DNA from 4 places in the Streptomyces sp. NPDC034111 genome. Region 3 is predicted to be linked to each of the others. Evidence: riboswitches for the same ligand, from Rfam matches in the RefSeq annotation. Region 3 holds a riboswitch; each other region holds the start of a gene.
What was found. Region 3 has a riboswitch for cyclic di-AMP ahead of ACZ55A_RS31505 (M23 family metallopeptidase). Riboswitches for the same ligand answer to the same signal wherever they lie in the genome.

Region 1 (7,495 bases), on a different contig from region 3:
TCGCCGCCGAGGCCAGCACACGGGGGCGCAGCGGACGCAGCCGCTCGGTGAGACAGGCGTCGTAGGCGAGCAGCGCCAGCGATTCGGAGTTGCCGAGGATGGCGATGCGCGGACCGGTCGGCAGCGGCTGGGAGGCCAGCAGCAGCCCGGCGTCGATCAGTTCGGTGACCGTGTCGACCCGGATCACCCCGGCCTGGCGCATCAGGGCGGCGACCGTGCTGTCGGGGACCCGGACCGTGGGCACGGCATGGCCGGGCGGGGCGGTGCCGTTGTGCCGGGCGCCCCGTGCGACCACGACCGGCTTGACCGCGGCGGTACGGCGGGCGAGCCGGGCGAACTTGCGCGGATTGCCGATGGACTCCAGATAGAGGATCACGACATCGGTGTCCCGGTCGTCGTACCAGTACTGGAGCAGGTCGTTGCCGGAGACATCGGCGCGGTTGCCGGCCGAGACGAAGGAGGAGATACCGGCGATGCCGCCGTCGCCGGGGCCGCGCGCATGCAGCCCGCTGAGCAGGGCGATGCCGATGGCGCCGGACTGGGTGAACAGGCCGATATGGCCGGCGCCGGGCATCCGGGGGGCGAGGGAGGCGTTGAGCCGGACGTCGCGCGCGGTGTTGATCAGCCCGAAGGCGTTCGGCCCGATGAGCCGCATGCCGTACGAGCGGGCCTGGCGCAGCAGCTCACGCTGCCGTTCCCGGCCCTCGGGGCCCGCCTCGGCATATCCGGAGGACAGGATGAGCAGGCCCTGGACGCCGTGTTCGCCGCAGTCGCGGACCACGTCGGGGACGCTCGCCGCGGGAACGGCGATCACCGCGAGGTCGACCGGCTCGGGGATCTCCCGCAGGGCGCGGACGGCGGGTACCCCTTCGGGTTCGAGCCGCCGCAGGTCGTCGGGGAAGGCGTGGTTGACGGCGTGCACCCGCCCCGTGAAGCCGGAGTCGAGGACGTTGCGCAGGGCGGTACGGCCGATGCCTCCGGGGGCGCGGCCGGTTCCGATGACGGCGACCGAGCCGGGGGCGAGCAGGCGCTGGACGGAGCGGGCCTCGGCGCGCTGCTCGCGGCCGCGCATCACGGCCATGGACTGCTCGGTGGGTTCGAGGTCGAACTCCAGCCGGACCACGCCGTCTTCGAAGGTGCGCTTGTGGGTGTAGCCGGCGTCCGTGAAGACCTTGATCATCTTGGAGTTGGCGGGCAGCACCTCGGCGGCGAACCGCCGGATGCCGCGCTCACGGGCGACGGCCGCGATGTGCTCCAGGAGCGCGGAGGCGACTCCGCGGCCCTGGTGGGCGTCCTGGACGAGGAAGGCGACCTCTGCCTGGTCGTCCTCGGGGTTCTTGGCAGGGAGCCCCTGGTCGTTGATCCGGTCGTAGCGGACCGTGGCGATGAACTCGCCGCCCACCGTGGCGGCGAGCCCGACCCGGTCGACGTAGTCGTGGTGGGTGAAGCGGTGCACGTCGCGGTCGGACAGGCGGGGGTAGGGCGCGAAGAAGCGGTAGTACTTCGACTCGTCCGAGACCTGTTCGTAGAAGGAGACCAGCCGCTCCGCGTCGTCGGGGGTGATGGGGCGGATCCGCGCCGTGCCGCCGTCGCGCAGCACCACGTCGGCTTCCCAGTGGGTCGGGTACGCGTGGTCCGGCGGCTTCTGCATGCGGACAGCGTACGACCGGGCACTGACAACGGCCCGTACGCGTACGCTCGGGGTCAGTCGGAGGCTTCTTGAGCACTCCCGGCAGCGTGAGAGACTGGTCTAGACAACTGTCACGACTTTGAAGGGCAACACCATGGCAGAGCGCCGCGTCAATGTCGGTTGGGCCGAGGGCCTGCACGCCCGCCCCGCGTCGATCTTCGTCCGTGCGGCCACCGCCTCCGGCGTCCCGATGACGATCGCCAAGGCTGATGGCACCCCTGTCAACGCGGCCTCCATGCTCGCGGTCCTGGGCCTGGGCGCCCAGGGTGGCGAGGAAATCGTGCTGGCCTCCGACGCCGAGGGCGCCGAGGCCGCGCTCGACCGCCTGGCGAAGCTCGTCGCCGAGGGTCTTGAGGAGCTCCCCGAGACCGTCTGAGCCCTGGTCCGCAAGGACCTCTTGCAGCATGCGGCGGCCCCGCCGCGGTGACCGGGAGACGGTCGCCGCGTCGGGGCCGTTCTGCGCTGTTGGGCGATTTCCGCACACCGGGAAAGAAAAGGCGCGCACCGTCCGGCGCTCAGGCGTGGTAGCGGAAAATGGGCACACAAATAGGCACCGTAAATAGACGCGCGAATAGGCGCGCGATGAGGCGCGGCAGCGCAGGCCGGAAATCCGACGCGATACGAGACATCGGCCCACCACTGGGCAAATGCATTCCGCGCCCCGCACCCCTTTGTATACGGGGCGATTGTTAAGAGCGGGCGCGCGCCGTGTTGACGGACCGTTTCGGATCGCTCACCTCGGGCTCGGCGGGGCGCCGCAGCCGGTACACCGGGAGGGAGCGCTCGATGTGGGCCGCCATCAGGGCACGGGCCCGTTCCGCGTCCCCCCGGGCCACCGCGTCCAGCACCGCGCCGTGTTCGTCCCACGACTCGCCGGACCGGGCCGGGGGCTCCACGGCATACATCCACTCGATCTTGCGCCGCAGCTGGGTCAGCAGCGCGGTCAGGCTGGGACTGCCGGCCGCCTGGGCGAGCGTCTCGTGGAACCAGCCGTCCAGTTGGCGCAGGTCCGCGGGGTTGCCGTGGCGGGCCCGCTCGCGCCCGAGCCGCACCAGTCCGCGCAGCACCTTCAGATGGGCCGGGCTGCGGCGGGCGGCGGCGCGGGCCGCGCCCAGCGGCTCCAGCAGGGCGCGGATGTCGAGGAGGTCGGCGGCCTCCTGCTCGGTGGGCTCGGCGACGCACGCGCCCGCGTGGTGGCGGGTGGTGACAAAGCCCTCCGACTGCAGGGTGCGCAGCGCTTCGCGGACCGGGACTCTGGAGACGCCGTAACGCGCCGCCAGGATCTCCTCGATCAGCCGGCTCCCCGGCGCCAGTGCACCGGAGACAATGTCCTCGCGAATCGCCGTGCACACTGCATGCGCGGAAATATGGCCTCGCATCGTCCGTGCCTCCGCCGTAATCCCCTGGAAACGCCGCCGGTTGGCGGCATTTCCGTGACTCTATTCGACCGGGACGGCTTTTCCGACGGACTCCTGTTATTCATGGATATATTTTGGCCAGCGCACGGGTCCGTCATCGGGCGATCCGGTGCGGCGGGTGCGGCGTGCGGTCCGTCAGACGTTGACGCCGTGCGAGCGCAGATAGGCGGTCGGGTCGATGTCCGAGCCGTAGTCCGGCGTGGTGCGGGCCTCGAAGTGCAGATGCGGGCCTGTGACGTTGCCGGTGGCGCCGGAGAGGCCGATCTGCTCGCCCGGTGTGACGGTCTGGCCGACCGAGACGCCGATGGACGACAGGTGGCCGTACTGGGTGTACGTACCGTCGTGCATCTTGATCACGACGTTGTTGCCGTACGCGCCGCCCCAGCCGGCCTCGACGACGGTGCCCGCGCCCACGGCGTGGACCGAGGTGCCGGAGGCGGCGTGGAAGTCGATGCCGGTGTGGCTGCCGGAGGACCACAGGCTGCTGGAGGCCTTGTAGCCGGTGGAGACGTAGGAGCCGGCGATCGGGGCGACGAAGGCGTTGAGGCGCTTGCGCTCGGCCTCGCGGGCCGCGCGCTCCTTGGCCTCGCGCTCGGCCTTGGCCTTCTTCCGGGCGGCCTCGGCGCGCCGCTTGGCCTCGTCGGCCTGCTTCTTGGCAAGGGCCTCGGCCTTCGCCTTCGCGGCGGCGGCCTCGGCGGCGGCCTGCTGTGCGTCGGCCTGGGCCTCGAGGCGGTCGGCGGCCTCGTCGCCGAGGACCACGGCCCGCTGGAGACCGGTGTCGTGTACGGGCGCCTGGTCCGTGGCGGCCAGCGCCGGCGAGGCCACGGAGGCGACCACGCCGGAGGCCGCCAGGCCGGCTATGCCGGCGATCTTGCGGGTGGAGCGAGCGGAGCGGCTCGCACCGCGGTGCTTCCCGGTGGCACGGATGAACGCCATGTACTGGCTGGTCCTTTCCTTCCTTCTCGCCTACCGGGTTAGCTGACGGGTTCGGAGCAGGAAGGTCTCCTACGGGCTCCTCCGGAGAGGAGTCCGATTCACCCCAAGGGACGTGTGGGTCCCCGGCTCCCCTGGCTCGCGCCGTACGGGGACTCGGCGATGACTGTCCGGTGCCACTGTTGTGGCGGACTTGTGACGAACAGCCGGACCGACGCTAAACGGGGCAACTTTCAATCGGCAAACAGAACCGGTTTTTTGTGCGGGATGCCACAAGAACCGCCGCAACCAGCCGCCATAAAACGGACATACGGCGGATCCCGTGGCGGGCGGGCGCCACGGGATCCGCATGCGTAACTGACTTGCCGTCAAGTGAAGGTGCTAGCCGCTGACGACCGTCACCTCGCCGATGCCCAGCGACCTGACGGGCTCGGCGATCTGCGCGGCGTCCCCGACCAGGACCGTCACCAGCCGGTCCACCGGGAAGGCGTTGACCACCGCCGCGGTCGCCTCGACCGTGCCGGTCTCCGCGAGCCGGGCGTACAACTGCGCCTGGAAGTCGTCCGGTAGCTGCTGCTCCACCTGGTCGGCGAGCGTGCCGGCGACGGCCGCCGCGGTCTCGTACTTGAGCGGCGCGACCCCGACGAGGTTCTGTACGGCGACATCCCGCTCGTCGTCCGTCAGCCCCTCTGCCGCGAGGGTCCGCAGCACCTTCCAGAGGTCGTCCAGGGCGGGGACCGTGGAGGCGGTGTCGACCGAGCCGCTGATGGCCAGCAGCGCGGCGCCCGTGGCCCCCTCGGGGGACGAGGGGGCGGTGGAGCGCAATACCTGACCGAAGGCGCGCACCCCGTAGGTGTAGCCCTTCTCCTCCCGCAGCACGCGGTCCAGACGGGAGGTGAGGGTGCCGCCCAGGCAGTACGTGCCGAGGACCTGGCCCGGCCAGACCCGGTCGTGCCGGTCGGCGCCGATGCGGCCGATGAGCAGCTGCGTCTGGACGGCGCCGGGGCGGTCCACGATCACCACCCGGCCGGTGTCGTCGGCGGTGATCGGCGCGGCCTTCAGCGGCTCGGCCGTGGAGCCGCTCCAGGCGCCGAGGGTGCCGGCGAGCGCCGCGTCCAGGTCGACGCCGGTGAAGTCACCGACGATGACCGCGGTGGCCGTGGCGGGCCGGACATGGGCGGCGTAGAAGGCCCGGACGGCCGCGGCGTCGATACGGGCGACGGTCTCCTCGGTGCCCTGCCGGGGACGCGACATCCGGGACGTGGCCGGAAACAGCTCCTTGGACAGCGCCATGGCGGCGCGCCGGGCCGGGTTGGCGAGCTCGTGCGGGATCTCGTCGAGGCGGTTGCGCACCAGCCGCTCGACCTCGCTGTCCGGGAAGGCGGGGGCGCGCAGCGCGTCGGCGAGCAGGCCGAGCGCCCGGGTCAGCCGGGAGGCCGGGACCTCCAGGGAGACCCGTACGCCGGGGTGGTCGGCGTGCGCGTCCAGGGTGGCGCCGCAGCGCTCCAGCTCGGCGGCGAACCCCTCGGCGTCGTGCTTGTCGGTGCCCTCGGACAGGGCGCGCGCCATGATCGTGGCGACGCCGTCCAGGCCCTCGGGCTCGGCGTCCAGCGGGGCGACGAGGTTGATCTCGACGGCGACGACCTGCTGGCCGGGGCGGTGACTGGTCAGCAGCGTGAGCCCGTTGGGCAGTTGGCTGCGCTCCGGGGCCGGGAAGGCCCACGGCTTGGGCGCGCCCCCCCGGGGCTGGGGGTGGAAGTCCATGGTGCTCATCGCGGAGTCTGCGCGGGTCGTGGCGTCGCTCACTGGTCCGCCTCCCCTTCCTCGGTGTCGGCGGCGTCGGTGGGCTCAGCGGTTTCCGTGGGCTCGTAGACCAGCACCGCGCGGTTGTCGGGGCGCAGCCGGGCCTGGGCGACCGCCTGCACCTCCTCGGGGGTGATGTCCAGGACGCGCTGCACGGCGGTCAGGGCGAGCTGCGGGTCACCGAACAGGACGGCGAAACGGCACAGTTCGTCGGCGCGGCCGCTGACCGTGGCCAGCCGGTCCAGCCACTCGCGCTCCAGCTGGGCCTGTGCGCGCTCCATCTCCTCCGGGGTCGGGCCCTCGGCGGCGAAGCGGGCCAGCTCCTCGTCGACCGCGCGCTCGATGTCGGGGACCGCCACCCCGCCGGAGGTCTTCACGTCCAGCCAGCCCAGTGAGGGCGCGCCGGCCAGCCGCAGCAGGCCGAAGCCGGCGGTCACCGCGCTGCGGTCGCGGCGCACCAGCCGGTTGTACAGCCGGGAGGACTCACCGCCGCCCAGGACGGTCAGCGCCAGGTCCGCGGCGTCCGCCTCACGGGTGCCGTCGTGCGGCAGGCGGTAGGCCGCCATCAGGGCGCGGGAGGGCACATCCTCCTCGACGACCTCGCGCAGTTCGCCGCCGATGACCTCGGGCAGCGTGCCGTCGCGGGGCGGCTGCTTGCCGTCGTGCGAGGGGATCGAACCGAAGTACTTCTCGATCCAGGCCAGCGTCTGTGCGGGGTCGATGTCGCCGACGACCGACAGGACGGCGTTGTTGGGCGCGTAGTACGTACGGAAGAAGGCCCGGGCGTCCTCCAGGGAGGCGGCGTCCAGGTCGGCCATCGACCCGATGGGCGTGTGGTGGTACGGGTGGCCCTCCGGGTAGGCCATGGCCGTCAGCTTCTCGAAGGCCGTGCCGTAGGGGACGTTGTCGTAGCGCTGGCGGCGCTCGTTCTTGACGACGTCGCGCTGGTTCTCCAGCGACTCGTCGTCGAGCGCGGTCAGCAGCGAGCCCATCCGGTCCGCCTCCAGCCAGAGCGCGAGCTCCAGCTCATGGGCGGGCATGGTCTCGAAGTAGTTGGTGCGCTCGAAGCTCGTGGTGCCGTTGAGCGAACCGCCGGCGCCCTGGACCAGCTCGAAGTGGCCGTTGCCCGTCACCTGGGCGGAGCCCTGGAACATCAGGTGCTCGAAGAGGTGAGCCAGGCCGGTACGGCCCTTGACCTCGTGGCGGGAGCCGACGTCGTACCACAGGCAGACCGCTGCGACGGGGGTCAGGTGGTCCTCCGAGAGCACCACGCGCAGGCCGTTGGCCAGCCGGTGCTCGGTTGCTGTCAGGCCGCCGGAGCCGGCTTGTTCTGTGGCCGTGTGACCCATGGGCATGTACGTCCCTTCGATCCGCTTGCGAGGAAGTTCTGTCACTGTATGCAACCGCATCGGCATCTGGCGAAGTTCTCGTGCGCGCGGACGCCCGGCGTGCGCCCCTGCCGGCCCGCCGAGGACGGTGAAAGGGGAGTCGCGGTGGGCGTTGTCAGTGGGGAGGTCCACAATGGTCCGCGTCAGACTCAGAGATACCCGCCGGTTGATCCCCCAGCTGATCGACCCGACTGATTGACCGACGTCGCCCTGACGTCCTATCCCGACATCGGCAGTAGACGCAGCAGAAGGAGCCGCAGCCG
Region 2 (7,495 bases), on a different contig from region 3:
GGCGGCCAGCTGCGGGCGTAGCCCGTGGGGCGACCCGACAGCGCCGCCCCACAACCGCCCCCGCCCACCCCCTACGCAGGCCGGGTGGCACCCGCGAACGGCATCTGGTCGATGGGCGCGATCCGTACCGGAGCGCCCGGATGCGGGGCGTGGATCATCTTGCCGTCCCCGACGTACAGGCCCACATGGCTGATGCCGGAGTAGAAGAACACCAGGTCACCGGGGGCGAGTTCGGACCGCCCGACACGGGGGCCGGAGTTGATCTGGGTGTAGGTGGTGCGGGGCAGGGCGACCCCGCCGGACTTCCAGGCGGCCTGGGTCAGCCCCGAGCAGTCGTAGGCGGACGGCCCCGTCGCGCCCCAGACGTACGGCTTGCCGAGCGCGGCGTAGGCGAAGGAAACCGCGCGTGCGGCACGGGCGTTGGGGGCCTGCGCGGAGGACGACGCGGCCGCCGCGGAGCCCCCCGAACCGGTGGGCACACCCCCGAGAAGACCGTCGCCACGCCCGGTCCCCCGGTCCGCCCGGCCGGCGCCGGTCGCCTCCCGCGAGCCGTCCGCGCCCACCATCCGCTGCCGCTGCTCCGCGGTCAGCCGGCTCAGCAACTGCTCGGCGGCGTCCAGTTTGCGGACGACGGTGACCCGGTGCCTCTTCATCGTGGCCTCGGTGGACGCCAGCCGCTGCACGGTGTCCTCGGCCCGCTGCCGGACCTGCCGTACGCTGCCCAGCCGACGGGCGTAACCGGCCACCGCGGTCGCCTGGTGACTGCCCGTACGCTCCAGGACCGCGGCGCCGTCCAGATAGCGCTGCGGATCCGCGGACAACAGCAGCCGCACGGTCGGGTCCACACCTCCCGAGCGGTACTGGGAGGCGGCCACGGCGCCCAGTTCGGCGCGGGCGCCGTTCAGCTGCCGGGTCCGGCGGGCGGCCTCGTCCTGGAGTCTGCTCAGCTCCTCGCGTGCGGCGCCGGCGGCCTGCCGGGCGCCGTTGTAGTTCTGTGTGGCCACCTCTGCCTCCTGGTACAACGCGTCGACCCGGCCCTTGACCTGGGCGGGTGTGGGCGGTGGTGCTGCCTGGCCGGTGCCGTCGAAGGTGGTGGCGGTGGCGGCACCCGCGAGGGCGAGGGTGGCGGCCGTACGGGCGGTGCGCGCGGTGCGCGAGCCGCCGGTCAGCGAGGCGAGCGGATGCTGCCTGGGCTTGCGGTGCGAGGCCACGGTGGCCGTCACTTCCTTCCCTTCGGGCCGTGGATCCGGCGGCGGTCCGCCACGAGGCAGCGGACCGCCGCCGGACCTCTCGGCGGGGTGGCCGACGGAGCACCGGTACACGTCCGGCGATGGCGGGGAGTCGGCCACCTGGAGGAGGACGCTAAGCCCGGACGTCTCGCGAATGAGCCCGATTGCCCGGCATTGTTCGCATTCGACCGCCAGCCGGTACGCGCGTGACCACGGCGGCGCCGCCTGCACGCCGGGACCGGTCTGCCCTGACCGAAGCGGCGATTGCGGACGCCCTGCCCGGGAGGCCGTGCTATACGGCGGCTACGATCCAGCACTATGGACGTAGTAACCAATATCTTCGTCGGGCTGCACATCATCGGCATCGCGGCCCTGCTGGGCGGCTTCCTGACCCAGATGAAGGCGATGAGCGCGGGCACCGCCCGCTTCGTGCCGGCCATGCTGCACGGAGCACTGACGATGCTCGTCACCGGCATCGTGCTGGTCGGCCTCAACCAGGCCCAGGACCACCCGGTCAACAACATCAAGATCGGCATCAAGATGGCCGTACTGGTGGTGATCCTCGCGCTGGTCTACGTCAAGCGGGACGAGGAGACGGTGGACAAGCCGCTCTTCGCCGCGGTCGGCGCGCTCACGGTCGCCAACATCTTCCTCGCGGTGCTCTGGACCTGAGCGGCCCGCCGCTCCGGCGGAGCGCCCACGCACACCGCGCGGTCATCGTCCCCGGATCCGGGAACGACGGCCGCGCGGTGGCGTGTGGGGGGTGACCCGTGGGGGGTGGCCTGAAGTGGGGCGCGGGCCGCGGCTCAAGCCGGGCGGACGCTCCCGTAGATCGGCATGTAGTAGATCGACTCCTCCCGGACATTGGCGCCCGGCTTCGGAGCGTGGATCATCTTGCCGTCGCCTATGTACATCCCGACATGGCTGATGTCGTCGTAGAAGAAGACCAGGTCACCGGGTTGCAGATCCTTGGTCGCCACCCGCTCGCCGACCTTGACCTGATCCCAGGTCGTCCGCGGCAGATCCACCCCGGCCGCCTTCCACGCCGCCTGCGTCAGCCCCGAGCAGTCATAGGAACTCGGGCCGGTCGCGCCCCAGACATACGGCTTGCCGATCTGGGCGCGGGCGAACGCAAGGGCCTTTTCGGCCTGGGTGGACTGCGAGCCCCCGGTGGAGCCGCCGTCGCTGGTGCCGCCCCCCGTCTGACCGCCGCTCGTACCGTCGCCGTCCTGCTGCCGCTGGCGCTCCCGCTCCTGCTGCCGGCGCGCCTCCTCCTCGGCCCGGCGCTTGGCCTCGGCCTCCTTCTGACGCTCCAGCTCCGCCAGCCGCGCCTTCTCCTGCGCGGTCAGCCGCGACAGCAACTGCCGGGCCTCGGCCAGCTTCTGCTGCACGGACTGCTTGGACGCCTTGAGGGAGCTCTGCGACCTCTGCAACTGCTCCAGACTGCGGGTCGCCTCGGCCCGCTGGCGCGCCGCCGCGGCCGCCTGCTCCTGGTAGTCGGTGACCGCCTGCTTCTGCCGGCTGGTCAGCCGCTCCATGAGGTGACTGCGGTCGAAGAACTGCTGCGGGTCCTTGGCGAGCATCAGCTGCGCCGTCGGGTTCATCCCGCCGGTGCGGTACTGCGCCGACGCGAAGGTGCCCAGCTCCCGCCGGGAGTCGTTCATCCGCTGCGCACGCTTGGCCGCGGCATCGAGCAGGCCGTTGACGGTCTCGCGCTGGTGGTCCGCCCGCTCCTTGGCGGCGTTGTACTTCTGGGTGGACACCTCGGCCTGGCGGTAGAGCCCGTCGACCTTCTGCTTGACCTCTTCGATGGTGGGCCGGGGCGCCCTGGGGGCCGCGTCGGCGGACTGCGAGAGCAGGGTGACCGAGGCGAGGGCGGCGGTGGTGATCCCGGCCGCCGTACGCCGGCCTCCGGGCGAGGTCAGAACACTGGTGCGCGGCTTGCGATGGGACGCCAAGGCCGGCAACTCCTTCCGTGGACCGCCTACCGGGTTAGCTGTCGGGTTCGGGCGGTGTCGCTGACGGAAGGCTTGCCCTACGGTCCGCGCGTCCGCCTGGACGGGCGCAGGACCGATTCACCCCGGTGGTGCTGGTGGGTCCCCGGCTCCGGATGCCTCGTGGCAGGGCCGGACTCGGCGCGGGCGGCCCGTGCGGACGCTGTCGTCCACGGGGAGGCGGGCTGCCTGAGCGAGGACGTTAGCCAACTCGTGTGGCTCCTGTGAAGGCTGATGTTCGATATGCCCGAAACCTTTTCGTGACCTGAACGCGATGCGGGGGTTGTTGCGGCAGATGTCGGTTTCGGGATACGTGCTGCTGCTGCCGCCGCTGCCGGACCCGACCCGATCCGACCCGGCCCGCCGTACCGCCCCGGCCCGCCGTCGCGACCCGGCCCGCATCGTCCCGAGCCGGTCTGCCCCGTCCCGTCCCGACCCGGTCCGCCCCGGCCCGTACCGTCCCGGCGTACGGCCGCAGCGACAGGACGACGCCAGGCCCCTGACCTGCCGCCGCCCCCCGTAACACCGGGCACGTCCCGTAAACCGGCGGGCAATCCCCCACTCCGCCGCACGCTGTCAGTGCGGCGGCCTAGACTCGGTGGGCGATGAGCAGCCTCTTTGACGACAGCTTCCTGGCGGACCTCGGCCACAAGGGCGAGGAGGAGCACCCGCCGCCCCCCGAGGACGAGCACGAGCCGGCCCCGGAGGAGATCCCCGCCGACCTCTTCGGCGGGCGCTTCGACGTGCCCGTGCCCAGGGAGGCGTACTACCGCGACGGCGCCGCCCGCCCGGCCGTCGACGCCGCGGCGCTGCTCGAGGGACTCAACGACGAACAGAAGGCGGCCGTGGTGCACACCGGCAGCCCGCTGCTGATCGTCGCCGGCGCCGGCTCCGGCAAGACCCGGGTGCTCACCCACCGCATCGCGCATCTGCTCGCCGAGCGCCATGTCCACCCCGGCCAGATCCTCGCGATCACGTTCACGAACAAGGCCGCCGGGGAGATGAAGGAGCGCGTCGAGGAGCTGGTCGGCCCCCGCGCCAACGCCATGTGGGTCTCCACCTTCCACAGCGCCTGCGTCCGCATCCTGCGCCGCGAGTCCAAGAAGCTGGGCTTCACCTCCTCCTTCTCGATCTACGACGCCGCCGACTCCAAGCGCCTGATGGCCCTGGTCTGCCGCGACCTCGACCTCGACCCCAAGCGCTTCCCGCCCAAGTCCTTCAGCGCGAAGATCTCCAACCTCAAGAACGAGCTCATCGACGAGGAGACCTTCGCAGGCACGGCGGCCGACGGATTCGAGAAGACCCTCGCCGAGGCGTACGCGATGTACCAGGCGCGGCTGCGCGAGGCCAACGCCCTGGACTTCGACGACATCATCATGACGACGGTCAACCTCCTCCAGGCCTTCCCCGACGTCGCCGAGCACTACCGCCGCCGCTTCCGCCACGTCCTCGTCGACGAGTACCAGGACACCAACCACGCCCAGTACACCCTCGTACGCGAACTCGTCGGCACCGGCACCCCCGAGATCCCCGCCGCCGAACTGTGCGTCGTCGGTGACGCCGACCAGTCGATCTACGCCTTCCGCGGCGCCACCATCCGCAACATCCTCCAGTTCGAGGAGGACTACCCGGACGCGACCACGATCCTGCTGGAGCAGAACTACCGCTCGTCGCAGACGATCCTCTCCGCCGCCAACGCGGTCATCGAGCGCAACGAGAACCGCCGCCCCAAGAACCTCTGGACCGACGCCGGCGCCGGCCCCAAGATCACCGGCTATGTCGCCGACACCGAGCACGACGAGGCACAGTTCGTCGCCGACGAGATCGACCGGCTGACCGACGCCCGCGACGCCAAGGCCGGCGACGTCGCCGTCTTCTACCGGACCAACGCCCAGTCCCGCGTCTTCGAAGAGATCTTCATCCGGGTCGGGCTGCCCTACAAGGTCGTCGGCGGTGTGCGCTTCTACGAGCGCAAGGAGGTCCGGGACGTCCTCGCGTACCTGCGGGTGCTCGCCAATCCCGAGGACAGCGTCCCGCTGCGCCGCATCCTCAACGTCCCCAAGCGCGGCATCGGCGAACGCGCCGAGGCGATGATCGACGCCCTCTCGGCCCGCGAGAAGATCACCTTCCCGCAGGCGCTCCGCCGGGTCGACGAGGCGTACGGGATGGCCGCCCGCTCCGCCAACGCCGTCAAGCGCTTCAACGTCCTGATGGAAGAGCTGCGGACGATCGTCGAATCGGGCGCCGGACCGGCCACCATCCTGGAAGCCGTCCTGGAGCGTACGGGCTACCTCGCCGAACTCCAGGCCTCCACCGACCCGCAGGACGAGACCCGCATCGAGAACCTTCAGGAACTCGCCGCGGTGGCCCTCGAGTTCGAGCAGGACCGCGGCGAAGAGAGCCCGGGCACCCTCTCCGACTTCCTGGAGCAGGTCGCGCTGGTCGCCGACTCCGACCAGATCCCGGACGAGGACGAGGAAGGCAGCGGCGTGATCACACTCATGACGCTGCACACCGCCAAGGGCCTGGAATTCCCGGTCGTCTTCCTCACCGGCATGGAGGACGGCGTCTTCCCGCACATGCGCGCACTGGGCCAGACCAAGGAGTTGGAGGAGGAGCGCCGGCTGGCCTACGTCGGCATCACCCGCGCCCGCGAGCGGCTGTACGTCACCCGCTCCACCATGCGCAGCGCCTGGGGCCAGCCCTCGTACAACCCGCCCTCCCGCTTCCTGGAGGAGATCCCGGACAACTACGTGGACTGGCGGCGTACCGGCCCCGCGACCCCCTCCGCCTCAATGGGCGGCCTCTCGTCGCGCGGCGGTGGCGGTGGCGGCCTCGGCGGGGGCATCGGCGCCACGCTGTCGTCGGCCCGCTCCAAGGGCCCCAGCGGCTTCGCCACCCGCCGCGCCAAGGACCGCCAGGTCGTCCCACTGGCCATCGGCGACCGGGTCACCCACGACAGCTTCGGCCTCGGCACGGTCGTCGGCGTCAAGGGCACCGGCGACAACGCCGAGGCCACCATCGACTTCGGCGGCGAAAAGCCCAAACGCCTGCTCCTGCGCTACGCCCCGGTGGAAAAGCTCTAGAGCCTGTCCGATGGGGCAGGGCGGGAGAGTCCTCCGGGCCCTTCTCAAGTGATCGGTGATCGCCTCCCGTGTCCTCGTCACCAACCGCCGGGCAGCTGACAAGCGGAGTCCAGCCGTGGATCCCGTCGTTGTGGTCCGGCTTCAGGGGATGTGGAGTTCCGTGCATGCCGGCCCGTGCTGCGTTTTGGCTTCGCAGTCGCCCTGCCCGGACTCGTCTGGGTTAACGGCCGAAACCGCGACCACCGATGTTCCGGCCGGAGGCGAGAGCGGGATGTCGATCTGCTGCGCAACCTTCCCCTGATCGTCAGGTCTGAGCACACTCCAGTAGAGCTCCCTGCCCCACTTCCCGGAGGAAAGATTCTGAGGGTTTACGGTCACCTCGATGTGTGACCACTTCTGGACGCCGTCGGCGTGCACGCTGAAGTGCAGCCGCATGTGGGAGCGAGGTCCGTCGAGTCTGACGTCGGTGAAGGTCGGGCGGCCGTTTCCGCCCGCGGCCTGGGCGGCGCCGACCACGGCAATGCTCAGGGAGGCCATGTAGAAGACAACGCCGAGGACGAGCACGCCCGTCTCCCACAGGACCCCGCGGCCCGTGGGACGGATGAGCAGGGCGGCGATGCTACAGACGATGGAGATGATGGCGCAGAGCGAGGCCACGTAGATGGGCCACGACCTGTTGTTGAGGGCGACAAACACGAACTTGCTGTTGAGCCCCAAGGTCGTCATGATGCCGGCCACCGCCACAAGGGCACCGGCCAAGATCTTGGCCACGTCGTCCAGGCGCTTTCCCAGCGTGGCCTGAATCTCTCCGATGGTCGGGGCCGGAGATTCCGTCGGTTTCGAAGGGTGATTCGACCCGCCCATGTGCGCGCTTCCGATCGTTGAGCCCTGCGGGCCAGGACAGCTGTTGGACGACGTCAGGTTCACATACGGCCCGGGGCGGGGCGGAGATTGCGATCGCGGGAAGCCGGGCAGTCGGCGGATGTTCCCCTGGTCGGTCCAGAGCGCGGCGCCCGGCCGTCCCTATGGACTGTCGGGCGGGTCACGAGCGGAGCCAGAGCCGGACCGCAGCCACAGTTACAGCGCCGTGAAAGACATAGGACCTCCTACCGAAACGGGTCGCTACCGCGCGGAAGCTCTTGAGCTGACTGATCGTCCGCTCAACCTCGTTCCTGCGGGCATACCG
Region 3 (7,495 bases):
ATGGGGGCGTAGAGCCCGCGCCGAACCGCCAGGGGCCGGGCGGCACCCGTCAGCTGCCCGGGGTGTGCGCTGGACGCTGCCCGGTGTGTGTGCTGGACCCTGCCCGCGGTTGTGTGCTGGACGCGGCTTCCGTCGGCCTCCGTCAGCTCCCCGGGGCCCCGGCCGCCTCCGGGAGCCGGTACAGGCTCTGCCCGTGCGGGCCGGTGAGCGCGACGGGCCGGCCGTCCAGGGCGAGGGTCAGCAGCAGTCCGTCCTCCGGGGCCGGGGGGCGGTTCTCCGGCGGGGTGTGGTGGTGTTCCGGCGTGCTGAGCCACGGCAGGACGGAGTGGTGCTCGTTGGAGATCCAGTGCCCGCCGCCGGCCCGCCCGTCGAGCAGCGACCGTACGAGCCGGGCGAACTCCTCGCGGCGGGCCGGCGGAAGGTAGTTCAGCACCGCGCTGTGGAAGATGACCAACGTCGCCCCGGCCGGTGCCTCGGCGGCGAGCGCGGGCAGCTCCTCGATCAGATCGCCGCGGACGATCCGCGGCCGCGGCGCCGTGCGTACGGCTTCGACGGCCGCGGTCAGCCGCCCCGCACGCCCCTCCTCACCGGGCCAGACGAGCGCCTGGAGCCAGCGCAGATCGTCCGGTTCGGCAACCGGGTCGAGCGGCTGGAGATCGATCCCGGCCCGCCAGACGACCTCCGGCAGCCGGCCGGGCAGCTCCTCGGCCGCCCAGTCCGTACGGCACCCGAACACCACCGGACTTCCCGGCGCCCCGACCTCGACGGCCCGACGAACGCCCGCCGCCCCGCCGCCCTCGTGCCCGTATCCGTCCCCGTACCCGTACCGGTTCGCGCCGTCGTACCCGTATCCGTCCGCGTTCGCGTTCGCGCCCGCCCCCGCCTCCCCGTCCGCGTACTCGTACCGGTACCGATAGCGGTCCGGATGCAGGCACAGTCCGGCCGACGTGCCGACCTCCAGCAGTGCCAAGGGCTGCGGCAGCCGGGCGAGCAGCGGCAGCAGGGTGGCGCAGCGGGCCGGTTCATTGGTCTGGGTGGCGCGCTGCATGATCACCGTGCGCACCTCGTCCCAGTGCCGGATCGTCCACTCGCGCCAGCGGCCGTACGCCGCCTCGCCGCGCGGGCCCTGTTCCGCGTGCGGGCCGTCGAGATGGCGGACGGCGGCGAGCAGGAGGTTCGGCTGCTGCTTGTTGCCGGCCGGCAGGGACCCGGACAACAGGTCGCAGAGTTCCGGGTCGTGACCGATCCGTGCGCTCAACTCCTCATGGGCGTCGGACCGTCCGCGGGCTTCCTGCCACGAGAACTCGCGGTACCGCAGTGCCACCTCCTGTGCACTGCTGCGAGGGACGCCGCGTGCGGTGCGGTGCCCGGCGTTCGCGAGGCTCTCGACATTTCCGGTGCGCTCGACGTTGACGGCCATGATCCGACGTTACGCTCTCACGTTCCGTAATCGGCGGGCACCCCTCCGCATAACAACTGACGCACAATCAAGCCGAGATCGTTTAGCGTTGAGCGGTCAACTCGCCCGTTTTGTGGTCATGGTGGCGGAAAAATTCCACACCCTTGTTGTGCGCGGCGCATAAGGATTCCCGGGAAGGCTTGGAAAATGGCCACGACCTCTATTACTGTCCGATAACGCAGCGCGGTCGTCCCAGCCGTCGCAAGTGGCGGCACCGCGCGCCGACGCCGAATCCCGTACGCGCTTTTCACGCACCTCCAGCACCTCGAACTGCACCAAGGGAACCGGGGAACCACCACCTTGGGGTGAATCGGACGCCTCCGCCAGAGGGTGCCCGTAGGAGACCTTCCTGCTCCGAACCCGTCAGCTAACCCGGTAGGCGAGAAGGAAGGAAAGGAGTGCGCCCCCGTGGCGTCCAACAGGCCTGCCCCCGAGGCTCCGTCCGCGTACGAACTCGACGACCGAGGAGCCTTCCAGGGCCACGGTTACGCGGGCGGTGGTGCGGACATCGACAGCGACGGCCCGTGGGAGGAGTGGAACCCCACCGAGGACTCCGTCCGGCCCGTACGCGGTAAGCACCGGGTGGCCAGGCAGCGCGGCGGCGGCTTCGCCCGCGGCGGCACGGTGCTGGGCGTCGGCGTCATCGCGGCGGTCGGCGCGGGCGGTATGGCCACCGCCGAGGATCGCCCGCCGGTCCCCATCTCGATGCCGGACATCGGCGGGATGGCCCACGACCTCTCCGAGAACCTGCCGGACGCCTCCTCGCTGCCCGGCGTCGGCGATCTCATATCCGACGGCGGTTCCGACGCGCAGGCGGGCGCGGACTCCGCCGTCGAGGCCTCGGGCGCCGGCGGGTCCGGACCGCTCACCCAGGCCGTCCAGACGGGCGGCTCCGGTACGGGTACGAACGCCGGCGAGGCGCTGCGCAGCCGCATCCTCCAGCAGGCCGACGCCCAGCAGGGCGCCGCCGAGGAGGAGGCCCGCGAGGCCGCGGAGAGCGCCGCCCTCAAGCGGGCCGCCACGGACGCGTCCGAAGCCCAGAAGACCGCCGAGCAGGCCGCGGCCGCCAAGAAGGCGGCGGAGCTGGAGGCCAAGCGGAAGGCCGAGGAGGAGGCCCGCCGGAAGGCGGAGGCCGAACGCCTCGCCCAACTGGCGAAGAGCTTCATCACCCCGGTGTCCTCCTACACGCTCACCGCCAGCTTCGGCCAGGCCGGCGACCGCTGGGCCGCCGACCACACCGGACAGGACTTCGCCGCACCGACCGGCACGCCCGTCAAGGCGGTGCACTCCGGCACCATCACCCAGGCCGGCTGGGCCGGTTCGTACGGCTACCGCATCGTCCTCACCCTCGACGACGGCACCGAACTCTGGTTCTGCCATCTGTCCTCGATGGTGAAGACCTCCGGCAAGGTCAACACCGGCGACGTCATCGGCCGCGTCGGCGCCACCGGCAACGTCACCGGCCCGCACCTCCACCTGGAGGTCCGCCCGGACGCCGGCGACCCGATCGACCCGATGCCGTGGCTGCGCGAGCACGGCGTCAACGTCTGAGGCGTCCGAGGACGACGGCGGCGGTCGTCGGGGGAGCCGGGTTGTTCCCAGGGGCATGAACGCCCTTGGGAACAACGGGAATCCCGCCGGAGGCGCTGGAGGGCCCGGAGGCCTTGGCGGCCCTGGAGGCCCGGGGAATCCCTACCGATGCACCGGACACCTCCGGAACCACCGGGAATAACTCCCCTCCCCCCAACGCTGCACCTACGCATGACCGCGACACACTCCTCCCACCCCCCTCGTCACCGCCGGCCCCTCGGCTCGCTCTCCGTCTCGCCGCTCTGCCTCGGGGGCAACGTCTTCGGCTGGACGGCCGACGAAGCCGAGTCCTTCGCCGTGCTCGATGCGTACGTGGCGGGCGGCGGCAACTTCATCGACACCGCCGACGTCTACTCGGCCTGGGTGCCGGGCAACGAGGGCGGCGAATCCGAGACCCTCATCGGCAACTGGCTGGCCGCCCGCGGCAATCGCTCCGACGTCGTCATCGCCACCAAGGTCGGCGCCCACCCCGACCACAAGGGCCTGCGCGCCGCCACCATCAAGTCCGCGGTCGACGCCTCCCTCACCCGCCTCCGCACGGACTACATCGACCTCTACTACACCCACTACGACGACGAATCGGTCGAGATCGCGGAGTTTCTGACCGCCCTCGACGACCTCGTCAAGGCCGGCAAGGTCCGCGAGATCGCCGCCTCCAACATCTCCGCGCGGCGCCTGGAGGAGTCCCTGGCCTTCTCCGACCGCGAGGGCCTGGCCCGCTACGTCGCCCTCCAGCCGCACTACAACCTGGTCTCCCGCGACACCTACGAGGGCGAACTCGCCGATGTCGCCGCCCGCCACGGCGTCGCCGCGGTCCCGTACTACGCACTCGCCTCCGGCTTCCTGACCGGCAAGTACCGCCCGGACAGCACGGTCGACAGCGCCCGCTCGGAGAAGGCCGCCAAGCACCTGGCCACCGACCGCGGACGCCGCGTCCTCCAGGCGCTCGACACGGTCGCCACCGCCCACGAGGCCGAGCCCGCCACCGTCGCCCTCGCCTGGCTGGCCGCGCAGCCCACCGTCGCCGCCCCCATCGCCAGCGCCCGCACACTGGACCAGCTCCCGGCCCTCCTGGCCCTCACCGAGCTGACCCTCACGGAGCCCGAACTCAACCTCCTGACCGAGGCGTCGGCCTGACACAGCAGAGGGCGGTCGCGCACACCACTCCGCGACCGCCCTCCGCAACTCACCGCCCGACCCGCTACGCCTTCCGGTCGGCCAGGGCCCACGACGCCAGCGCCACCCCACCCGCCACCGCGAACACCGAAGGCCAGGCCCCGATCTTCTTCGCCAACGGGTGCGACCCCACAAACGCCGCCACATACGCCCCGCTCAAGGCCGCCGCCGTCTTCGCCCCTGCCTTCTCCTGCCACCCCTTGGCCGCCACGGCCCCCGCCGCCGCAAGCGCCACCCCACCCAACGGCCTCTTCTTGGTCCAGCGAGCTACGCCGTAACCGCCGAGCAGCCCACTCGCCGCCACCACACTTGTCGGTACGCCGGCCATCACGGGAACCTCCTCCTGCCGCACTTATCGTTCGGTCTTTTCGACCCTACTTGCGGGCTTGGGCTTCTCGGCCGCCGCTCCTGATCTCCGTGCCAGGTCACGGTGACGCGGACCGAGAGTGACGGTGGGCCGTTGCCGGGCCGTTCGTACCGCTCGGGCCACTTGCTCGGCCACATTCTCCGGGGCCTCGTGCTCCCAGAAACGCAGGACCGTCCAGCCCGCCGATTCGAGGTGGGCGTTGGTTTCGGCATCGCGGGCGACGTTGCCGTCGAGTTTCGCGCGCCACCACTGCGCATTGGCTCTGGGGCTGGTGGCGTGCTGAGGGCATCCGTGCCAGAAACAGCCGTCGACGAACACGGCGATCCGTGGGCCGGGGAAGGCGATGTCGATCGTACGCCGAGCCATCCCCGGCACGCGGTGTTGCAGGCGGTAGCGCAGGCCGTCGGCGTACAGCAGCCGTCGAACAGCCAGCTCCGGCTCGGTGTCCCGTCTGCCCTGTCGACTCATGCGCGAGGAGACGCCGGCCGAGGACGGGAAGACAGGTGGGCGTGTCATGAGCCCAGGATGGCCCATCAGCGATCAGGAGAAGAAGCCGATCACTTTCTCGTTGGGGGTACCCACGAGGAGGGCTCGGTCGAGGAACGTGTTGTTCATCTCGCAACTTGTTTCCGGGAGGAGTATGCACGCGTGACAAGCGGCAAGGTTGAGACCGTGCGCGCCGGAGGATTCGGATTCCATGCACAGCGGGTCCGCCGAGCACCACGAGATCCGGTTGAGTGCCGACTGCAAGGACTCCGCCAGGCGGCTCGGATCGCCCTGGGCGACGATGCCGCCGAGACTGCCCGCCGAATCGCTGGTGGCTGTGTAGAGGAGGACACCTGCCATCTCGTCGTTGACGTAGAGACGCTCACGGAGGGCGGAGGCGGGGTAGCCGCAATCCAGGCTCCACTCATTGATCAAGGCGTGGGCGAGGGTGTGGAGGAGGACGAAGCGAGCCGTCACGGGCGACCGGGTCGGAGCCGCCCCACCCTCGGCTCGTTCACGCAGCCGGCGCTCGTGGTTGCGGCGCAGGACGTCTGTACGTGCGGCGGGGGTATCGGTGCCGTCGAGAGCTTCCCAGGCGGCCAGCTTCTCGTGGTCGAGGGTGAGGAAGACGCCCTCGCCCATGACCTCGATCGCGGGCAGCCAGTCGATGTCCTCGCTCAAGGCGGGTGCGACCGCCCGCTGCCGATCGGCCTCCGTGGGCATGAGTGGTTCGATGCGGGTGAAACTCTGCAGAGCCCGGACCTCGCGCAGACGCTTCACGAGCATGGTGCGCTCGACACCGGGCACCTCCGTTCCCACCGATGTTCCGCCGCGCGGCTCGACGCAGACGAAGTGCTCGTTCTCCGGTGCCTCCTCCGTGACCGTGCACAGCTGCCGGTACTCCTCACGGCGGAGGGCGGAGGCTGCCTCGAAGCCTGTGGTCCCCTCGGCGTCCTCGATGCCTTCCGTTGCTGCGTCCTCCAACGCCCGCACGGCCTTGACCACCTCCTCGACGGTGTAGCGCCCCCCGTCCAGCCATCCCTCGTCCTCGGCGAACTCGCGGATCCGCTCCTCGCTCTTGCCGACCAAGTGGCGCTGTTTGCGCTCCACGAGCTGGATCAGCTTGTTGTGCCACGGAGGGATGGAGAGCGCAGATGCCACTGTGGGGAACCAGGCGGCGGAGGAGCCACGCTGTAGCACCCGCAATAGGCTGCTGCAGTTGTCCTCACGGGCATCCCGGCCGAACCAGGGCCGCCCTCCGCCGCAGGCGATCCCCAAGGCAGCCATGGCATCCCGGCTGAACGCCCCTTCCAGCGAACCGCTCTCGCCGCAGCCGCATTCGATCACGATGCCCTGCAGGCTCGCCGTGCGCCCCTCGCTGCGCAGCTTCAGCTCGGCGGCGCGCGGGTCGCACCGATGGCGCGACCTGCGCTCCTCGCTGCGGCGGGAGTGCAGCCAGCGCCAGTACGGAAACTCGTCCAGGTGCCCGTGAGGGCAGGCGACGATGAAGCGGGAGGGCGTGAGAGGGGCCTTGCAGTCGCCGCAGGTGTTGTCGGTGCGGCTGTTACCGAAGTCGCGGAAGGGCTTCAGCGCATGGCAGGCCGGACAGACGTACGTCTCCGGGAAGCGACGCACCTTTACACCGTTGCCCGTGGGGGCAGGGGCGGCGGGGGGCAGGCGGAAGCCGTTCACGCCGAGGCGCTGCTGGAGGCGCGGCTCGTAGATCGCGTCCTCGTCCCGTACCCCCCAAGTGTCAAGGCCGCTGACGACGTACGACTGATCGCCGATGGCAATCAGCGAGCCCACGCCGTACGTGGTGATCTGTTGGGCGCGGCGGACCGAGCCGAGCGGGGTGCTGCGCGCGTTGCCGCGACGGGCAGCGGTACCGGTGTTGCCGGCCGAGGAGCGGCGTGCCATGTCACTTCTCCAGGTAGAGGTCGGACTCGACATCGACGTCACGGAGGCTCCACAGCGTGTCGTGGGCGTCCAGCAGGTCGAGGTCGGAGTGGGTGCGAAGCAGTGCGGTGTCGGGGTCGCGGTCCGGGTTCGGGCTGAAGGTGAAGGGCGCTTCGTAGACGAGCTTGTTGTTGTCGTCGGCAAGCCGGAGCCAGTGGTCGATGAAGGCCTGCAGTTGCGCGTCGGTGGCCTCGGCCTCGTCCTTCGCAATGGCCCGGACGCGGATCACCAGCTCCTCACGGAGACGGTGCAGTTCCCCGACGAAGGTCGCGACCTGTGCGGCGGCGGAGTTGGGGCGGGCGAGAGGCAACGTCAGTCGGGCCAGACCCACGAAGACCGCGTGCAGCGCGCGGTCGCGGGCGCGCGCGGAGTACGGCGTGACGCTGGACGACTCCACCTGCTTGTAGAGGGCCGAGTGATAGGCGACGAAGTCCTCGTAGTGGGAGAGGTCGCGGGAACGG
Region 4 (7,495 bases), on a different contig from region 3:
AGTTGCCGGCGACGGAGAGCCCGGTGGCGACCGACATCAGCAGGAGCGTGCCGCGGCCCAGTCGCCGCGGCTCCGTTCGGTGGTCGGGTTCCATGGCATGTCCTCCCCGTCTGCGGCCCGCGGCCACCGTGGCCCGGGCACCACCCAGACTGGGGCCGGCCGCATCGATGAGTCCAACACATCATTGTCATCGCATCCATCGTGAATCGAGATCGATGCTGTCTAGGATCGGGGCATGGAGCTCCAGCAGATGCGCTACGTGGTGGCGGTGGCCGAGACCGGCGGATTCACCAGGGCCGCCGAACGCTGTCATGTGGTGCAGTCCGCGCTCAGCCATCAGATCGCCCGGCTGGAGAAGGAGCTGGGTGCGCGGCTCTTCGACCGGACCAGCCGCAGCGTCCGGCTGACCGCCGCCGGCGAGGCGTTCGTACCGGTCGCGCGGCAGGCGCTCCAGGCGGCCGAACGGGCCCGTGCGGAGGTGGCGGCGGCGACCGGTGAGGTGCGCGGCCGGCTGGCGGTGGGGGCGATCTCGACCGTTGCGGCCGTCGATCTCGCCCGTGAGCTGGGGGATTTCCGCAGACGCTGTCCGCAGGTGCGGATCAGCCTCCAGATGGAGATGAGCGATGCGCTCATCGCGCAGGTGCGGGCGGGGACGCTGGATGTCGCCTTCGTCGGACTGGTGCCCGGTGCGCGCACGGTCGGCGTACGGGAGAAGGAACTGGCGCGCGGTGAGCTGGTGGCGGTGGTGCCGCCGGGGCATCCGCTGGCCGGCCGGGAGTGGACCACGCTGGCGCGGCTGGCGCGGGAGACCTTTGTCGACTTCACGGCGGGTTCGGCGGCCCGGCGGCAGCGTGACGAGGCGTTCCGGGCGGCGGGGCTGACCTCTGAGGTGGCGTTCGAGGTGACCACCGTCGAGTTCCTGGCGAAGCTGGTGCGGGCGGGGCTGGGCATCGGGATGGTGCCGGAGGCGATCGCCTCGGAGCTGTCAGGGCTGCACATCGTGCGGGCGCGGCCGGCGCCGGAGCGTACCGAGCGGGTGGTGTGGAGCGGCCTCGGCCCGTCGCCGGCGGCACTGGCGTTCCTGGCGGGGCTGGGGGTGGAGGCGGGGTAGCAGCGGGGGGAGTGCCGTACGTGCACAGAGGTGCTCATGGGCCGGTTACGGTCGGAAGGTGCACGACAAGCCCGACGCCGCCCCCGACGCCACCCCTGCCACCGGCCCGGCCGGCTGCCCCGCCACCGGGGCCGCCACCACCGCGGCGGCCCCCGAGACTCCCCCCGAGCTGTTCACCTGGGAGTTCGCCGCCGATCCGTACCCCGCATACGCCTGGCTGCGCGACCATGCGCCGGTGCACCGGACCGCGCTACCCAGCGGCGTCGAGGCCTGGCTGGTGACCCGCTACACGGAGGCGCGGCAGGCGCTCGCCGACGCCAGGCTGTCGAAGAATCCGGTGCACCACAGCGGCGGCGCGCACGGCAAGGGCAAGGTCGGCATCCCGGGCGAGCGCAGCGCCAACCTGATGACGCATCTGCTCAACATCGACCCGCCCGACCACACCCGGCTGCGGCGGCTGGTCTCCAAGGCGTTCACCCCGCGCCGGGTCGGGGCCTTCGCCCCTCGTGTGCAGGAGCTGACCGACCGGCTCATCGACGACTTCGCCGGGCGCGGGGAGGCCGATCTGATCCATGACTTCGCCTTTCCGCTGCCGATCTACGCGATCTGCGACCTGCTGGGCGTCCCGCGCGAGGACCAGGACGACTTCCGCGACTGGGCCGGCATGATGATCCGGCACGGGGGAGGCCCGCGCGGCGGGGTCGCCCGCTCCGTGAAGAAGATGCGGGGCTATCTCGCCGACCTGATCCACCGCAAGCGGGCGTCCCTGGGGGCGAGTCCGGAGCCGGACGAGGACCTGATCTCCGCTCTGATCCGGGCGTCCGACCACGGTGAGCACCTGACCGAGAACGAGGCCGCGGCGATGGCGTTCATCCTGCTCTTCGCCGGCTTCGAGACCACCGTCAACCTCATCGGCAACGGCACGTACGCCCTGCTGCGCCACCCCGCGCAGCGCGAGCTGCTGGAGAAGTCGCTGGCGGCGGGCGACACCGGACTGCTGGCCACCGGTATCGAGGAGCTGCTGCGGTACGACGGTCCCGTGGAGCTGGCGACCTGGCGGTTCGCGACCCAGGAGCTGACGCTCGGCGGGCAGCGGATCGCCGAGGGCGATCCCGTACTGGTGGTGCTGGCCGCCGCGGACCGCGACCCGGCACGCTTCGACGAACCGGATGTGCTCGACCTGACCCGGCGTGACAACAAGCACCTGGGATACGGGCACGGCATCCACTACTGCCTGGGTGCCCCGCTCGCCCGGCTGGAGGGGCAGACCGCGCTCGCGACGCTGCTGACACGCCTTCCGGACATCCGTCTCGCCATAGATCCTGACGATTTGCGCTGGCGCGGCGGGCTCATCATGCGCGGACTGCGGTCGTTGCCGGTGGAGTTCACTCCCGAGCGGGCTCTGACCAGCGACGGAGGCCGAAGTGACGCAGCGTCACCTGCGTGACCATTACGTGATCTGCGCTACACCGGCTTGTGACTACCCGTGACCCCGGCTACCTTTCGACCGACGATCGTCAGGATTCGATGGGATTCACTCGATCGGTCGAAGCGGTGATGGGGTGGACCGGGCTAAGGGTGCGCGCCGTGCCCGCATCGGTCGACGGGTGACCTGTCGGCCCGTTCGAATGATTCGAACGGATCGTCGGACAACTCAACCGCCGCGCGAAAGGCATCCGCATGCGTTCCGGGACCGGCCGACACCGTCGCCCCCGTCAGGCACCGGCCATCTTTGTCACGGCGGGAGTGACCGGCGCAGGCCTAGCTCTGCCCCTGCTCTCCGCCGGTGGTGCACACGCCGCCGACACCGCGACCTGGGACAAGGTCGCCCAGTGTGAGAGCGGTGGGGTCTGGAGTGCGGCCTCGGGCAACGGCTTCTACGGCGGGCTCCAGCTGACCCAGGAGATGTGGGACGAGAACGGCGGCGCCGCCTACGCCTCGCGCCCCGACCTCGCCAGCCGCGCCCAGCAGATCGCGGTGGCCGAATCGATCCTGGACGACCGCGGCCCGGACGCCTGGCCCAGCTGTGCGGTGAACGCGGGCCTGACCCAGGACGGTCAGGCGCCGGAGGTCGACCCGGGCAACACCAGCATGCCGCTGCCCGACCCGGGCGACGAGGAGGGCTCCTCCGACTGGTCCGACGGGTCCGGGGCGCACGACGGGTCCGGCGACAGCCGGTCCGACGAGCCGTCCGACGCGACACCCTCGCCCTCGGACTCCGACCCCTCGGACTCCGCCGACTCCGACGACGCCTCCCACCGCGGCCACGACCGCACCCAGGAACCGTCCGACTCCGCGACGCCGGACGACGAGGGCAAGGGCAACGGCGAGGGGACCGGCAGCGACGGCGAGGACGGCAGCGACGGCGCCTCCCCCTCCGAGGACCCCTCCGACTCCGCCGACCCGTCCGAGTCTGCCGAGCCCTCCGAGTCCGGCGACCCCGCCGAGTCCGCCGACCCGTCCGACGACGGCAGCCGTACGGACACCGCCGGCACCCCGCACGAGACGCCCGCCAAGGGCCGGCACCGCGGCAATGTGGACGACAGCGAGCGGGACGGCGGTGACCGCACCTCGGGCCGGCACGCCTCGCGCGGCGGTGACGCGCACCGTACGGACCCGGCGGACGACGGCGACTACACCGTGCGCAAGGGTGACAGCCTGTCAGCCATCGCCGCGGCCCATAGTCTGCCCGGCGGGTGGAACGCGCTCTACGAGCGCAACGAGGGCGTCATCGGGTCCGACGCGGATCTGATCCACCCAGGTCAGCAGCTCGATCTCGGGCACACCGCAGGGTAGTTCGCAGCCTTCGCCCCGATTTGGCGAAAGTGAGACAAGGGTCTCTTTGCGCCTGGTGAACCCCGGTCCGTCCGGACTCGTCGGACCGGGCCCCACCTGCGGATATGTGACCAACTCGTGATCAAAAGCGGTCAACTTGGTTCAGATGGTGGGGTTTGAACATCAACAGGGTTACTGCTTACGGTCATGACCGCTCGCCAAAGCGGGCCCCTGTGATCACACGCCGAATCCTGCCGGTGATCGCAGGCAGTTGACGCGCAAGCGCCGTAGGCAGGAGCGGGGGAACCAAGGTAAGTGCCGGTCAGGACCGTGAAAGCGGGTCAGCCGGCTTGGGGTGAAGCAGGTGCGCCACGCGCACCGGCCGGGCACTCACAGCCCGAACCCGACAGCTCACCTCGCAGGCGTCGGTGAGGAAACGAACGAACCATGCTGATCAACAAAGGCAAGCACCGTCGTCCCTCCAAGGCCGCCCGCGTCGCCACCCTCGCCGGTGTCGCCGGTGCCGCCGTGGCCGTCCCGCTGATGGGCGCCACCTCCGCCTCCGCCGCCTCCGTCGCGACCTGGGACAAGGTCGCCCAGTGCGAGTCCGGCGGCAACTGGTCGATCAACACCGGTAACGGCTACTACGGTGGCCTCCAGTTCTCCAACTCCAGCTGGGCCGCCGCCGGCGGTACCCAGTACGCGCCGCGTGCGGACCTGGCCACCAAGGCCCAGCAGATCGCCGCCGCCGAGAAGCTGCTCGCCATCCAGGGCCCGGGTGCCTGGACCTGCGCGGGCGCCGGCGGCCTCACCTCCGGTGGTCCCGCCGCCGACGTCGACACCGGCTCCTCCGCGCAGACCAAGTCCGCGCCGCAGAAGAGCGACGACGCGGTGAAGAAGACCACCCCGGCCGCCAAGACCGAGAAGGCCCAGCCGGCCCCGAAGAAGTCCAACGGCCACGGCAACTACACCGTGAAGGCGGGCGACACCCTCGCCAAGATCGCCAAGGCGCACGGCACCAACTGGAAGTCGCTGTACGAGGCCAACAAGTCGGTCATCGGCGGCAACCCGAACCTGATCTTCCCGGGCCAGAAGCTCAACGTCTGAGCCGTCCCCGCACCGGAGCCGACCGGACCCGGGCGGCGGGTCCAGGCCCGGTGCGGGTCACCTTCCTCCTGAGACAGCCCCGCCCGGCGCGCCGTTCCCTCAGCGCGCCGCGGCGGGGTTTCTCCGTGCGCCAGCGCGTGGCCGGGGCTGTGACCTGCCACGTCCAGCGATTTTTCCCGTTACGCGAACAATGCAGCTAAATCTCCGGCGAACTATGCCTTTGGGAAGATTTTCGGGCCCTTCCGTCCCACAGAGCGGGCCGAGGGGCAGTGGATGCACCCGGGGCCGTTAGGCTCGTGCCGGAGAACTCCAGACACCCATGAAGGAGACAACGTGCCGTCCATCGACGTCGTCGTAGCCCGCGAAATTCTCGACTCGCGAGGTAATCCCACGGTCGAGGTCGAGGTCGGCCTCGACGACGGCAGCACCGGCCGTGCCGCCGTGCCGTCCGGCGCCTCGACCGGCGCCTTCGAGGCCATCGAGCTCCGCGACGGCGACCCGAACCGCTACCTCGGCAAGGGCGTCGAAAAGGCCGTCCTGGCCGTCATCGAGCAGATCGGCCCGGAGCTCGTCGGCTACGACGCGACCGAGCAGCGGCTGATCGACCAGGCGATGTTCGACCTGGACGCCACCGACAACAAGGGCTCGCTCGGCGCCAACGCCATCCTGGGCGTCTCCCTCGCCGTCGCGCACGCCGCCTCCGAGGCCAGCGACCTCCCGCTGTTCCGCTACCTCGGTGGCCCGAACGCGCATGTCCTGCCCGTCCCGATGATGAACATCCTGAACGGCGGCTCGCACGCCGACTCCAACGTGGACATCCAGGAGTTCATGATCGCCCCGATCGGCGCGGAGTCCTTCTCCGAGGCGCTGCGCTGGGGCGCCGAGGTCTACCACACCCTCAAGAAGGTCCTGAAGGAGCGCGGGCTGTCCACCGGCCTCGGTGACGAGGGCGGCTTCGCCCCCAACCTGGGCTCCAACCGCGAGGCCCTGGACCTCATCCTGGAGGCCATCAAGCAGGCCGGTTACGCCCCCGGCCAGGACATCGCCCTCGCCCTGGACGTCGCCGCCTCCGAGTTCTACAAGGACGGCAAGTACCTCTTCGAGGGCAAGGAGCGCTCCGCCGCCGAGATGACGGAGTACTACGGGGAGCTGGTGGCGGCCTACCCGCTGGTCTCCATCGAGGACCCGCTGTTCGAGGACGACTGGGCCGGCTGGAAGGTCATCACCGACAAGCTCGGCAGCAAGGTCCAGCTGGTCGGCGACGACCTGTTCGTCACCAACCCCGAGCGCCTCGCCCGCGGCATCGAGGAGGGCTCCGCCAACGCGCTGCTGGTGAAGGTCAACCAGATCGGCTCGCTGACCGAGACCCTGGACGCCGTCGAGCTGGCCCAGCGCAACGGCTTCAAGTGCATGATGTCGCACCGCTCCGGTGAGACCGAGGACGTCACCATCGCCGACCTCGCCGTCGCCACCAACTGCGGCCAGATCAAGACCGGCGCCCCGGCCCGCTCCGAGCGCGTCGCCAAGTACAACCAGCTGCTGCGCATCGAGGAGATCCTCGACGACGCCGCGGTGTACGCGGGCCGCTCCGCCTTCCCGCGGTTCAAGGGCTGACCGCAGGCCAGCCCTGAGTGCCTTGCGCCCCAAGGCACCACAGGAGAGCAACGGCGCAGCGAAGCGAAGCGTCCCCGGCACCGGTCCCGTACCGTTGCCGGGGACGTACCTGCTTCAGCCAGTGAAGGGGAGACGACGTGCCCGCGGACCGGTTCTCGACCGCGACCCGACTCAAGGCGCTCGGCGAACAGGCCGCCGCCCGCGTCTACCGCGCCCGCCCGGCCCGCCGCAACCGCCTCACCGGCCGCGCCGCCCTGCTGGCGCTGGTGATGTGCTCCCTGGTCGTGGCGCTGGCCTACCCGATAAGGCAGTACGTCTCCCAGCGCTCGGACATCGCCGACCAGCGGCGTAAGGCACAGGACGCCGGTGCCGCGCTGGACCGGCTGCGCGAGCAGAAGGCCCGCTGGCAGGACCCGGAGTACGTACGCCAGCAGGCCCGCCGGCATCTGCACTACGTCATGCCGGGCGAGACCGGATACATCGTCCAGGACGGCTCCGGCACCGGCACGGCCCCCAAGGGGCCGCAGGCGGCGCAGCGCCCCTGGTACGAGAATCTGTGGAGCGCGGTCGACTCCGCCGACCGGCGCTAGCGCCGTCCCGAACCCTTCGGTTGCCGCCGGCCCGTACCGTCGGTGTGCCCGGTCCGTACCGTCGGGCCGCGACGTTCCGTACCCTCGGCGCGTGCCGCCCCGTACTGTCGTCAGGGACGGCCGCACCGCCGCCTCACCACCCACCTCACCGAAAGCGCACATGGAAACCCCTCCGCCCCAGACCGAGCCCACCGAGCCCACCGCCGCGGACATCGCCGCCTTCAAGGAGCAACTGGGCCGCCCGCCGCGCGGGCTGCGCGCCATCGCGCACCGCTGCCCCTGCGGCCAGCCCGATGTC

Region 1: linked by a shared signal. The riboswitch ahead of ACZ55A_RS32115 (M23 family metallopeptidase) and the one ahead of ACZ55A_RS31505 (M23 family metallopeptidase) in region 3 are both predicted to bind cyclic di-AMP.
Region 2: linked by a shared signal. The riboswitch ahead of ACZ55A_RS10650 (C40 family peptidase) and the one ahead of ACZ55A_RS31505 (M23 family metallopeptidase) in region 3 are both predicted to bind cyclic di-AMP.
Region 4: linked by a shared signal. The riboswitch ahead of ACZ55A_RS12570 (transglycosylase family protein) and the one ahead of ACZ55A_RS31505 (M23 family metallopeptidase) in region 3 are both predicted to bind cyclic di-AMP.

What each region holds. Positions count from the first base shown of each region.
Region 1 is NZ_JBVIST010000021.1:123,471-130,965, reverse strand. Features, by position in the region: gene ACZ55A_RS32130 (bifunctional acetate--CoA ligase family protein/GNAT family N-acetyltransferase) at 1-1,651, opposite strand, end outside; gene ACZ55A_RS32125 (HPr family phosphocarrier protein) at 1,785-2,066, shown strand; gene ACZ55A_RS32120 (GntR family transcriptional regulator) at 2,380-3,069, opposite strand; gene ACZ55A_RS32115 (M23 family metallopeptidase) at 3,244-4,044, opposite strand; cyclic di-AMP (ydaO/yuaA leader) riboswitch at 4,057-4,213, opposite strand; gene ACZ55A_RS32110 (M16 family metallopeptidase) at 4,423-5,805, opposite strand; gene ACZ55A_RS32105 (M16 family metallopeptidase) at 5,844-7,193, opposite strand.
Region 2 is NZ_JBVIST010000003.1:283,510-291,004, reverse strand. Features, by position in the region: gene ACZ55A_RS10665 (alpha/beta hydrolase) at 1-21, shown strand, start outside; gene ACZ55A_RS10660 (C40 family peptidase) at 72-1,223, opposite strand; gene ACZ55A_RS10655 (hypothetical protein) at 1,548-1,901, shown strand; gene ACZ55A_RS10650 (C40 family peptidase) at 2,036-3,187, opposite strand; cyclic di-AMP (ydaO/yuaA leader) riboswitch at 3,195-3,377, opposite strand; gene pcrA (DNA helicase PcrA) at 3,829-6,309, shown strand; gene ACZ55A_RS10640 (hypothetical protein) at 6,451-7,080, opposite strand; partial or broken gene ACZ55A_RS10635 (transposase) at 7,352-7,495, opposite strand, start outside.
Region 3 is NZ_JBVIST010000020.1:113,842-121,336, forward strand. Features, by position in the region: gene ACZ55A_RS31495 (PP2C family protein-serine/threonine phosphatase) at 1-12, shown strand, start outside; gene ACZ55A_RS31500 (DUF2332 family protein) at 143-1,420, opposite strand; cyclic di-AMP (ydaO/yuaA leader) riboswitch at 1,711-1,856, shown strand; gene ACZ55A_RS31505 (M23 family metallopeptidase) at 1,868-3,010, shown strand; gene ACZ55A_RS31510 (aldo/keto reductase) at 3,221-4,186, shown strand; gene ACZ55A_RS31515 (hypothetical protein) at 4,251-4,553, opposite strand; gene ACZ55A_RS31520 (very short patch repair endonuclease) at 4,578-5,108, opposite strand; gene drmB (DrmB family protein) at 5,133-6,995, opposite strand; gene ACZ55A_RS31530 (helicase-related protein) at 6,997-7,495, opposite strand, start outside.
Region 4 is NZ_JBVIST010000004.1:102,769-110,263, reverse strand. Features, by position in the region: gene ACZ55A_RS12590 (MFS transporter) at 1-94, opposite strand, end outside; gene ACZ55A_RS12585 (LysR family transcriptional regulator) at 236-1,111, shown strand; gene ACZ55A_RS12580 (cytochrome P450 family protein) at 1,170-2,558, shown strand; gene ACZ55A_RS12575 (LysM peptidoglycan-binding domain-containing protein) at 2,858-3,907, shown strand; cyclic di-AMP (ydaO/yuaA leader) riboswitch at 4,160-4,326, shown strand; gene ACZ55A_RS12570 (transglycosylase family protein) at 4,334-4,993, shown strand; gene eno (phosphopyruvate hydratase) at 5,327-6,607, shown strand; gene ACZ55A_RS12560 (FtsB family cell division protein) at 6,745-7,197, shown strand; gene ACZ55A_RS12555 (DUF501 domain-containing protein) at 7,358-7,495, shown strand, end outside.